2 regions of the Streptomyces sp. NPDC001002 genome follow, and region 1 is predicted to be linked to the other one. Evidence: predicted binding sites of a transcription regulator. Region 1 holds the regulator's gene; the other holds the start of a gene.
The links. The regulator HspR, encoded in region 1, represses chaperone genes until heat shock. The targets are predictions, from matches to a motif close to TTGAGNNNNNNNNNCTCAA.
Positions count from the first base shown of each region.

Region 2: the regulator HspR is predicted to act here: its motif matches at 2,769-2,787, upstream of lon (endopeptidase La).

Region 1 covers NZ_JBSFLV010000114.1:13,102-18,300, reverse strand. The annotation lists gene ACWDR3_RS35820 (PA14 domain-containing protein) at 1-1,612, shown strand, start outside; gene ACWDR3_RS35815 (heat shock protein transcriptional repressor HspR) at 1,665-2,111, opposite strand; gene dnaJ (molecular chaperone DnaJ) at 2,117-3,307, opposite strand; gene grpE (nucleotide exchange factor GrpE) at 3,341-3,994, opposite strand; gene dnaK (molecular chaperone DnaK) at 3,991-5,199, opposite strand, start outside.
Region 2 covers NZ_JBSFLV010000034.1:25,867-31,065, forward strand. The annotation lists gene ACWDR3_RS17635 (response regulator transcription factor) at 1-144, opposite strand, end outside; gene ACWDR3_RS17640 (spermidine synthase) at 276-953, opposite strand; gene ACWDR3_RS17645 (rhomboid-like protein) at 1,111-1,941, shown strand; gene ACWDR3_RS17650 (GNAT family N-acetyltransferase) at 1,963-2,604, opposite strand; gene lon (endopeptidase La) at 2,810-5,199, shown strand, end outside.

The DNA of each region.
Region 1 (5,199 bases):
CACCTCCAAGGCCGTGAGCAAGAGCGTCAACGTGACGATCCCCAAGGGCACGCACACCCTGCGGATCGACCACGTCAACTGGACCGGCGCCGCCAAGGTCAAGTTCACGTACACGCCCCGCACTTCGGCCACCGTCGACAAGGTCAAGCCCCTCACGCCCAAGGACCCGCTGGTGTCGTACGACACCGCGAGCAACAAGGCGAAGCTGAGCTGGGGCAAGAACGTCGAGATGGATCTCGCGGGTTACCGGGTCTACCGGCGGCTGCGGGACAGCACGAGCTGGACCCGGCTGGCCGGCACGACCGCCACCTCGTACACGGACACCCCGCCCGCGACGGGCGCTGGCTACTACTACGAGGTGCGCGCGTACGACAAGGCGGGCAACGAATCGGCCGGTACCGCCGACCAGTTGATCACCAGCATCACGCTCACCGCGCCGTCCGGCCTCGCCTCCTCGGTCACGGACACCGCGGCCGAGTTGTCCTGGCGGGCGGTGCCGGGCGCGGTCAAGTACCGCGTGGTGCGCACCAATCCGGGCGGCGCCGACAAGGTCACCGACGTCAACTCGAACCACCTCGGCGACGACACGGTCGACCGGGTCTCCACGTACGCCTACAAGGTCGCCGCGGTGGACGGCTCCGGTCATCTCTCCCCGTACACCGACACCGTGAGCGCGCACCGGCCGCCCGCCGCGCCGCGCGACCTCAAGGCGACGGCGGACATCGGGGCCGCGCTGCTGTCCTGGACGGTGAAGCAGGAGGACGCGCGCGTCCTCACCTTCCACGTGTACCGCTCGACGACCCTGCCGGTGAGCACGTCCGGCACGCCGGTGACGTGCACCACGACGTACAGCGAACGCGCCGACGGATCACGGCGGTACAGCTGCGGCGACTACTCGGCGGACGGGGACACCACGTACCACTACGCGGTGACCACGGAGGACCAGGCGCACGCCGTCTCCCTCCCCTCCGCGACGGTCACCGTCACCCCGCTCGCCTCGGACAAGGCGCCGGCCCCGGTGACCGGGCTGACCGCGACGGCCACGGAGTACGGCATCGAGCTGGACTGGGCCGACAACACCGAGCCCGATCTGGCCCGGTACGCGGTCTACCGGGGCACGGTCCTCGGCGAGGAGGGCGAGGACCAGGTCTGCTCCATGTCGGAGTGGGCATGGCTGTCCCCGTCCACCTCGCGCTACACGGACGTGACTCTGCCCGACGGGGACCACCGCTGCTACTTCGTGGCCGCGGTCGACACCGCGGGCAACTCCACGAGGTGGTCGTCGGGTCCCGTGTACGCCGTCACGGTCGACGAACTGGACCTGACCCCGTCGGTCACGACCCCGGAGGACTCACCGGTCGGTCTGACGGCGGCCGCGTCCGACTCGGGCGTCGACCTGGGATGGAACACGGTCGACTCGGCGACGGGCTACCGGGTCTACCGCTGGAACCCGGCCACCGAGGCGTACGAGAAGCTGGCGACCACCACGGAGCTCTCCTACGCCGACACCACCGCCGCCCGCGGCACCACCCACCACTACTGGGTGACCGCGCTGTACGCGGATGGCACGGAGTCGGCACCCGGGGCGGACTGGGCGATTCTGGAGCCGTGACGGCATGCGAGAGGGGCCCGGAGAAATCTCCGGGCCCCTCGCCAGACGGTGACTACTCGGGCTGCCGCTTGGGCCGCCACACCACCAACGCGCTGGTCTGCTGCACCTCCTGGTACGGCACCAGGTCGCGCCGGTAGGACGCGTGCACCGCGGCCTCGCGCTGCTGCATCGCCGCCGCCGCGCCGTCGACCGCCGACTGGAGCTCGGCGACGCGCTGCTGGAGCGCGACCACCTGGTTCTCCAGCTCGATGATGCGCTTGATGCCGGCCAGGTTGATGCCCTCGTTCTGCGACAACTGCTGGACGGTGCGCAGCAGTTCGATGTCGCGGGCCGAGTAGCGGCGACCGCGCCCGGCCGTGCGGTCCGGGGAGACCAGGCCGAGGCGGTCGTACTGGCGCAGTGTCTGCGGGTGCAGGCCGGAGAGCTGGGCCGCCACCGAGATGACGTAGACCGGGGTCTCCTCGGTCAGCTCGTACGGGTTGCGTCGACGGCCGTCCATCTCTCTCATGCTCCCTTCGCGGCCTGGAACAGCTCCGCCCGCGGGTCCTCGCCCGCGGTCGCCTCTCGGTACGCCTCCAGTGCGTCACGAGCCTTCCCCGTCACGTCCTTCGGGACACTCACCTCTACGGTGACCAGCAGGTCCCCGCGGGTGCCGTCCTTGCGGACCGCGCCCTTGCCGCGGGCGCGCATGGTGCGGCCGTTCGGCGTGCCCGGCGGCAGCTTCAGGGTGACCGGCGGTCCGCCCAGGGTGGGGACCCTGACCTCGCCGCCGAGTGCCGCCTCGGAGAACGTCACCGGCACGGTCACCGTGAGGTTGTCGTCCCTGCGGCCGAAGACCGGGTGGGCGTCGACGTGCACGGTGACGTACAGGTCGCCGGCCGGACCGCCGCGCTCGCCCGGTGCGCCCTTGCCGCGCAGCCGGATCCGCTGGCTGTCCGCCACTCCGGCGGGGATACGGACCTGCATGGTCCGGGAGGACTTGGCCCGGCCGCTGCCCTTGCAGACCTCGCAGGGGGTCTCGGCGATCAGGCCGCGGCCCTTGCAGTCGGGGCAGGGGTCGGTGAGCGAGAAGCCGCCGCCCGAACCCCGGGCCACCTGGCCGGTGCCGACGCAGGTCGGGCAGACCCGAGGGTTGCCGTTCGCGTCGCCGGTGCCCGAACAGGCCTTGCAGGGGGCCTGCGAGGACATGCGCAGCGGGACCGTCGCGCCCTCGATCGCCTCGGTGAAGCTGAGGCTGACCTCGGTGTCGATGTCCTGGCCGCGCCGCGGCTGGGTACGGGTCGTGCCCGTGCCGCCGCGGTTGAACAGGCCCCCGAAGACGTCTCCGAGTCCGCCGCCGAAGCCGCCGGCGCCCTGACCGCCGCCACCGCCCTGGGCGCCGCCTCCGAAGAGGTCGCCCAGGTCGAAGTTGAAGTTGCCGCCGCCCGCGCCGCCCGGTCCGGGGCGGTAGCCGCCGTTGCCGAAGAGGGTGCGGGCCTCGTCGTACTCCTTGCGCTTCTTGGGGTCGCCGAGGACGTCGTTCGCCTCGGAGATCTCCTTGAAGCGCTCCTCCGCCTTGGCGTTGCCCTTGTTGGCGTCCGGGTGGAACTCGCGGGCGAGCTTCCGGTACGCCTTCTTGATCTCGGCCTCGGTGGCGTCCTTGGGGACGCCGAGGACCTTGTAGTAGTCCTTCTCGATGAAGTCCTTGGTGCTCATCCTCGACGTCCCTCCTTTCGTACGGTGTCTACGTCAGCCCTCCTCAGGGCCGTTGTCCTTCTCGTCATCGGCCTCGGCGTCCTCGGCCTTGACGGGCTGCGCCCCGGGCTGGGGTTCGGCGACGGCCACCCGCGCGGGGCGGATGGTGCGCTCGCCGAAGCGATACCCGGGCTGCAGGATCGCCACGCAGGTCGTCTCGGTGACGTCCGGCGCGTACGAGTGCATCAGGGCCTCGTGGATGGTCGGGTCGAAGGGCTCGCCCTCCTTGCCGAACTGCTGCAGTCCCATCTTCGCCGCGACGGTCTCCAGCGACTCCCCGACGGACTTGAAACCGCCGACGAACTCTCCGTGTTCCCGCGCGCGGCCGATGTCGTCGAGCACGGGCAGGAGTTCGGTCAGGAGGTTCGCCACGGCGATCTCCTTGACGGTGATCCGGTCCCGCTCCACACGGCGGCGGTAGTTCTGGAACTCGGCCTGCAGCCGCTGGAGGTCTCCGGTGCGCTCCTCAAGGGCCTTGCGCACCTGGTCCAGCTGGGCCGTCAGACCGGCGATCTGCAGACTCGCGTCCCCGGCCGGGGCCGCCCCCTCCCCCGTGGAGGGGGAGGCGGCCTTCGGCTCGGCGTCTTCGGGGGTGGCGCCGGAGGGGACGTCGGGCTTCTCGTCGAAGCCCGGGGTCTCCTCCGTCACGCGGCACCGTCCTTGCGCTCGTCGTCCACGATCTCCGCGTCCACGACGTCGTCGTCGGCCTTCGGGGCGTCACCGCCGTCGGCGGAGGCCCCGCCGGCGGCCTGGGCACCCTGGGCGTCGGCGTACATGGCCTGGCCCAGCTTCTGCGAGACGGCCGCGACCTTCTCGGTGGAGGTGCGGATCTCGGCGGTGTCCTCGCCCTTGAGCGCGGCCTTCAGCTCCTCGACGGAGGCCTCGACCTCGGTCTTGATGTCACCGGGGACCTTGTCCTCGTTGTCCTTGAGGAACTTCTCGGTCTGGTAGACGAGCTGCTCGCCCTGGTTGCGGGTCTCGGCGGACTCGCGGCGGGCGTGGTCCTCCTCCGCGTACTTCTCGGCCTCCTGGCGCATCCGGTCGACCTCGTCCTTCGGCAGCGAGGAGCCGCCGGTGACGGTCATCTTCTGCTCCTTGCCCGTGCCCAGGTCCTTCGCGGTCACGTGCATGATGCCGTTGGCGTCGATGTCGAAGGCGACCTCGATCTGCGGGACGCCACGCGGGGCCGGCGGCAGACCGGTCAGCTCGAACATCCCGAGCTTCTTGTTGTACGCCGCGATCTCGCGCTCGCCCTGGTAGACCTGGATCTGCACCGACGGCTGGTTGTCCTCGGCCGTCGTGAAGATCTCGGAACGCTTGGTCGGGATCGTGGTGTTGCGCTCGATGAGCTTGGTCATGATCCCTCCCTTGGTCTCGATGCCGAGGGACAGCGGGGTCACGTCGAGGAGCAGGACGTCCTTGACCTCACCCTTGAGGACACCGGCCTGCAGGGCGGCGCCGATGGCGACGACCTCGTCCGGGTTGACGCCCTTGTTGGCGTCCTTGCCGCCGGTGAGCTCGCGGACGATCTCGGCGACGGCGGGCATACGGGTGGAGCCACCGACGAGGACGACGTGGTCGATCTCGTTGATGGAGATGCCGGCGTCCTTGATGACGTTGTGGAACGGCGTCTTGCAGCGCTCCAGCAGGTCGGCCGTCAGCTGCTGGAACTGGGCGCGGGTGAGCTTCTCGTCCAGGTGCAGCGGGCCCTCGGCGGACGCCGTGATGTAGGGCAGGTTGATCGAGGTCTCGGTGGAGCTGGACAGCTCGATCTTGGCCTTCTCGGCAGCCTCACGCAGACGCTGCAGGGCCATCTTGTCCTTGCCCAGGTCCACACCGTGGCCGGACGCGAA
Region 2 (5,199 bases), on a different contig from region 1:
CGCGGTCTGCACGACGAAACCTTCGGCGCGCAGGCGGGCCGCGATGGCGTCGACGATCGTCGGGTCGTCCTCGACCACCAGCACCCGGCGCTGTGCGCCCGGGGTCGTCGCCGTGCCGTTGTGTGCGGTGTGTGTCTGCTCCATCGCCCGCCCCTGAGTTGCTTTCCGGAATCCGTGGGGTGATCCGTTGACTGCCCATGCCTGGGCATGCTTGCGATTGACGCTTGAATGATCCGCGCCAGGGCAGCAGGGTACGGGGAGTAACGGTGCCACGGCTATCCAGGTCGGACAGCGAGGTGCACGACGTCCGGAACTCCCCGGGCAACCGGGATCTCTTCGGTACGCACCCGTTGGAACCCGGCATTCCGCAGTGTTCCTTCAAATTCCGGAGAGGGCTGCGCCGACCACACCGCAAGCACCCCACCAGGCCTCAACACCCTTGCGCAGCCTGCGAGTCCGGCCTGCGAGTAGAGCCCGTCATTGCCCTCGGTGACGGTCCAGCCGGGTCCGTTGTCGATGTCCAGGCACAGCGCGTCATACGTGTCGCAAGTCTCATTGACGTGATCGAGGAGATCGGTCTCGGCGATCCGGGTGCGCGGATCGGCGACCGCCTTGGCCGAAATATCGGACAGCGGCCCGTCCAGATGCCAGTCCACGACCGCGCGCTCCCGCTCCACGACCGTGATCGCGCCCCAGCGCGGGTTCGCTGCCGCGTGTGCGAGCGAGAAGCCGACGCCCAGCCCGCCGATCAGCAGCTCCGGCCGCTCCCGATCGTCCAGCGCGCCGAGCGCCGCGTCCACCAGCAGCCGCTCCGAACGGCCGTCCGAGGTGTCCATCAGGAAGCACCCGTTGGCGATGATCTGCAGCAGCTCGCCGTGCCGACGCAGTACGACCTCGCCGTACGGTCCCTCGCGCCGGTCCAGGACCACGGGGCTGTCGTAGAAGGTGGTCATCGGCCCATCCTGCACGAACTCGGCTTTACGGCCACGGGAATTAACGGTTGACCACCCATGTCCAGCGGACGCCCGGGAAGCCTGAGAGGTTCCTGAGAATCGCCTCCCGCGTGGCGTCGGTCATAGACAGCGGGCCAGGGGGCGTCGAAGGCTGGGGGTGAAACGGAAGGAGCGCCTCACCGTGGAACCCTCCGCACCGGCCGACGCGAAGGCCTCCGGCCTGCTGGACGGAATGCCGCGACAGCGGAGTCGCTGCGCCGCGTCCACCGGTGACATGGACGGGGCGCCGGTACGGATACCCCCGGCGAAAGCCCTTCGCGTCCCGCGCGTCTGGCGGCTCCTGCCCACCCCCACCGGCACACCGTTCACTTTCTTCTTCGCGGTGGTCCTGGCCCTCACGTCGCTGATCGTCGCCGACGCGGCACCCTCTCTTGTGCACGCCCTGCACCAGGGCTCCAGCACGGACGTGGCCCACCTCGTACGCACCCCGATGCTGGTGCTGCTGACCAGCGCACTGTGGATCGCGGGCGGGATCGTGACCCCGTACGCCGTCCTCTTCCTGCTTGTCCTCACCGCGTTGGAGCGGCGGATAGGCGGGGCGCGTACGGCGGTCGTCTTCCTGACCGGGCACATCCTGGCGACCCTCGCGACGGAGGTCCCGGTGGGGCTCGCGGTGCTGGTCGGGCACCTCCCGGACAGCTCGCTGCACCGGATGGACTACGGCATCAGCTTCGGCGTCGCCACGTGTGTCGGCGCCCTGGCCGGGCTGGTGTCCCCGTGGGTGCGGTGGCCGTTGGTGGTGCTGTTCGGCGGAATGCTGATCGAGGACCTGATCGAGTTCACGGATCCCCTGACGAACTGGGGGCACGTGTTCTCGCTCGCGATAGGGCTGGCGATGTGGCCGGTGGTTCGCCGGTGGCGGGTCGCTGGGCGCTCTACTGGGCTGCCGCGTTCTGTTGTCGGACGGCTGCCGGCGCGTCGTGGCTGATCGCGCAGTTCCCCGCGCCCCTTAGGCCGTGAACTTGGCGCTTGTCAGGAGGGCGGCGGTGGTCCAGCCGAGGTGCTCGTACAGTGCTCGGCCGTCGGGGGTGCCCGCGAGGACGCCTGTCTCTGCGCCCTGTTCGGCCGCGGTCGCCTGCAACGTGCGTACGACCAGGCCGCCGAGGCCCTTGCGGCGATGAGTCGGGGCCGTCTCCACGCGGTCCACGACGGCGGTCGGCCCGCTGACGCCGATCTGCCCGCGTGCGGCGAGGGCGCCGTCCGGGGCCGTGACCAGTGCCTGGGTGACGGGGCCATGGGTCCAGGTGCGCACGCGGTAACCGTCAGGCGCGGCCGGCGGTGCGTCCCGGGTCAGCGGTACGGACATCAGGAACCCCGCGTTCGGGTCGACCCACCACTCCGGGCCCAGCCACCCCCGTACCAGCGCCGGATCTGCGAACACCTTCAGCCAGACGCCGTACCCCGTCACGGAGTCCGCCACCTTCCGGACGACGGCCTCATCGATGTCGTCACCGATGGTCCCGAGCACCCTCCGGGAGACCTGCTCGACCTGCCCCACATCGACGCTCCACCCCCACGGCTCCTCGATGGGCGGCGCGGCTCCGCGCGACAGAACCCATCCGTCCACCCAGGCGCGTACAAGATCGTTCACAGTGCAGCCTCCGGGAACATCTCAGCCCGTCCGGCGTTTGAGGACAAGGCCCCTTCAGGGCCGATGCGGGGGTCTGGGGGCGGCGGCCCCCAGTAAACGTCCAGCTCAACGCCCGTTTGCTCACAGCGAACGCCATCCCGGGAACATCCGCGAAGCGCCACGCATTGAGTCGGCATAGCTCAACTTGAATGCCGAAGGGGAGATCATGGCTTCGACGTCCACACCGCTCACCCTGCCCGTGCTGCCGCTCGACGGCGAGGTCGTGCTGCCCGGCATGGTGGTTCCGCTGGACCTGAACGACACCGATGTACGTGCCGCCGTGGAGGCCGCGCAGGCCGCCGCCCGGAATGAGCCGGGCAAGCCTCGCGTGCTGCTGGTTCCACGTATCGATGGCACCTACCCGAGCACCGGCGTGCTCGGCACCGTGGAGCAGGTCGGCCGGCTGGCCGACGGCGACCCCGGTGCCCTGATCCGCGCCCGCGGCCGGGTGCGGATCGGCGCGGGTACCACCGGACCGGGTGCCGCCCTGTGGGTCGAGGGCACCCGGATCGAGGAGACCGTGCCCGAGCCGCTGCCCGGTCACGTCACCGAACTGATCAAGGAGTACAAGGCCCTCGCCACCGCCTGGCTGCGCAAGCGCGCCGCCTGGCAGGTCGTGGACCGCGTGCAGGCCATCGACGACGTGGGCCAGCTCGCCGACAACTCCGGTTACTCGCCGTTCCTCACCACCGAGCAGAAGATCGAGCTGCTGGAGACCAGCGACCCGATCGCCCGTCTCAAGCTCGCCACCCAGCAGCTGCGCGACCACCTCGCCGAGCAGGACGTGGCCGAGACGATCGCGAAGGACGTCCAGGAGGGCGTCGACAAGCAGCAGCGCGAGTTCCTGCTCCGCCGCCAGCTGGAGGCGGTCCGCAAGGAACTGCGCGAGCTGAACGGCGACTCCGCCAAGGAGGGCGAGGAGTCCGACGACTACCGCGCCCGTGTGGAGGCCGCCGACCTGCCCGAGAAGGTCCGTGAGGCCGCGCTCAAGGAGGTCGAGAAGCTGGAGCGGTCCAGCGACCAGTCCCCCGAGGGCTCCTGGATCCGCACCTGGCTGGACACGGTCCTCGAACTGCCGTGGAACGAGCGGACCGAGGATCAGTACGACATCCGGGGCGCCAAGGCGATCCTCGACGCCGAGCACTCCGGCCTGGAGGACGTGAAGGAGCGGATCACCGAGTACCTGGCGGTGCGCAAGCGCCGTACCGACCGCGGTCTGGGCGTCATCGGCGGCCGGCGCGGCGGTGCCGTCCTGGCCCTCGTCGGCCCGCCCGGCGTCGGCAAGACCTCGCTCGGCGAGTCCGTCGCGCACGCCATGGGCCGCAAGTTCGTCCGCGTCGCCCTCGGCGGCGTCCGTGACGAGGCGGAGATCCGCGGCCACCGGCGTACGTACGTCGGCGCGCTGCCCGGCCGGATCGTGCGGGCCATCAAGGAGGCCGGTTCGATGAACCCGGTCGTCCTGCTGGACGAGATCGACAAGGTCGGCTCGGACTTCCGCGGCGACCCGGCGGCCGCCCTCCTGGAGGTCCTGGACCCGGCGCAGAACCACACCTTCCGCGACCACTACCTGGAGGTCGAGCTCGACCTGAGCGACGTGGTCTTCCTGGCGACGGCCAACGTGCTCGAAGCCATCCCGGAGGCCCTCCTGGACCGGATGGAACTGGTCCGGCTGGACGGCTACACCGAGGACGAGAAGGTCGTCATCGCCCGCGACCACCTGCTCCCGCGCCAGCTGGAGCGGGCCGGTCTGAACAAGGACGAGGTGGTCATCGACGAGAGCGCCCTGCGCAAGCTCTCCGGCGAGTACACGCGCGAGGCGGGCGTCCGCACCCTGGAGCGCTCCATCGCACGGCTGCTCCGCAAGGTCGCGGCGCAGCACGAACTCGGCGAGCGGAAGCTGCCGTTCACCGTCACGGACGAGGACCTGCGCGCCCTGATCGGCCGCCCGCACCACGTCCCGGAGTCGGCGCAGGACCCGGCCGAGCGCCGTACGGCGGTCCCGGGTGTCGCCACCGGTCTCGCGGTCACCGGAGCCGGAGGAGACGTCCTGTTCGTCGAGGCGTCCCTCGCCGACCCGGAGACGGGCGCGGCGGGTCTGACCCTCACCGGTCAGCTGGGCGACGTGATGAAGGAGTCGGCGCAGATCGCCCTGTCCTTCCTGCGCTCGCACGGAGCCGAGCTGGAACTGCCGGTCGCGGACCTGAAGGACCGCGGTGTGCACATCCACTTCCCGGCGGGCGCGGTCCCCAAGGACGGCCCGAGCGCCGGCGTCACCATGACGACGGCCCTGGCGTCGCTCCTGTCCGGGCGGTTGGTCCGCACGGACGTGGCCATGACGGGCGAGGTCTCGCTGACCGGCCGGGTGCTCCCGATCGGCGGCGTCAAGCAGAAGCTGCTGGCCGCGCACCGGGCGGGCGTCACCACCGTCATCATCCCCAAGCGCAACGAACCCGACCTGGACGACGTCCCCGCGGAGGTCCTGGACAAGCTCGACGTCCACGCCGTGACCGACGTCCGCCAGGTCCTGGAACTGGCCCTGTCGCCGGCCACCAACGG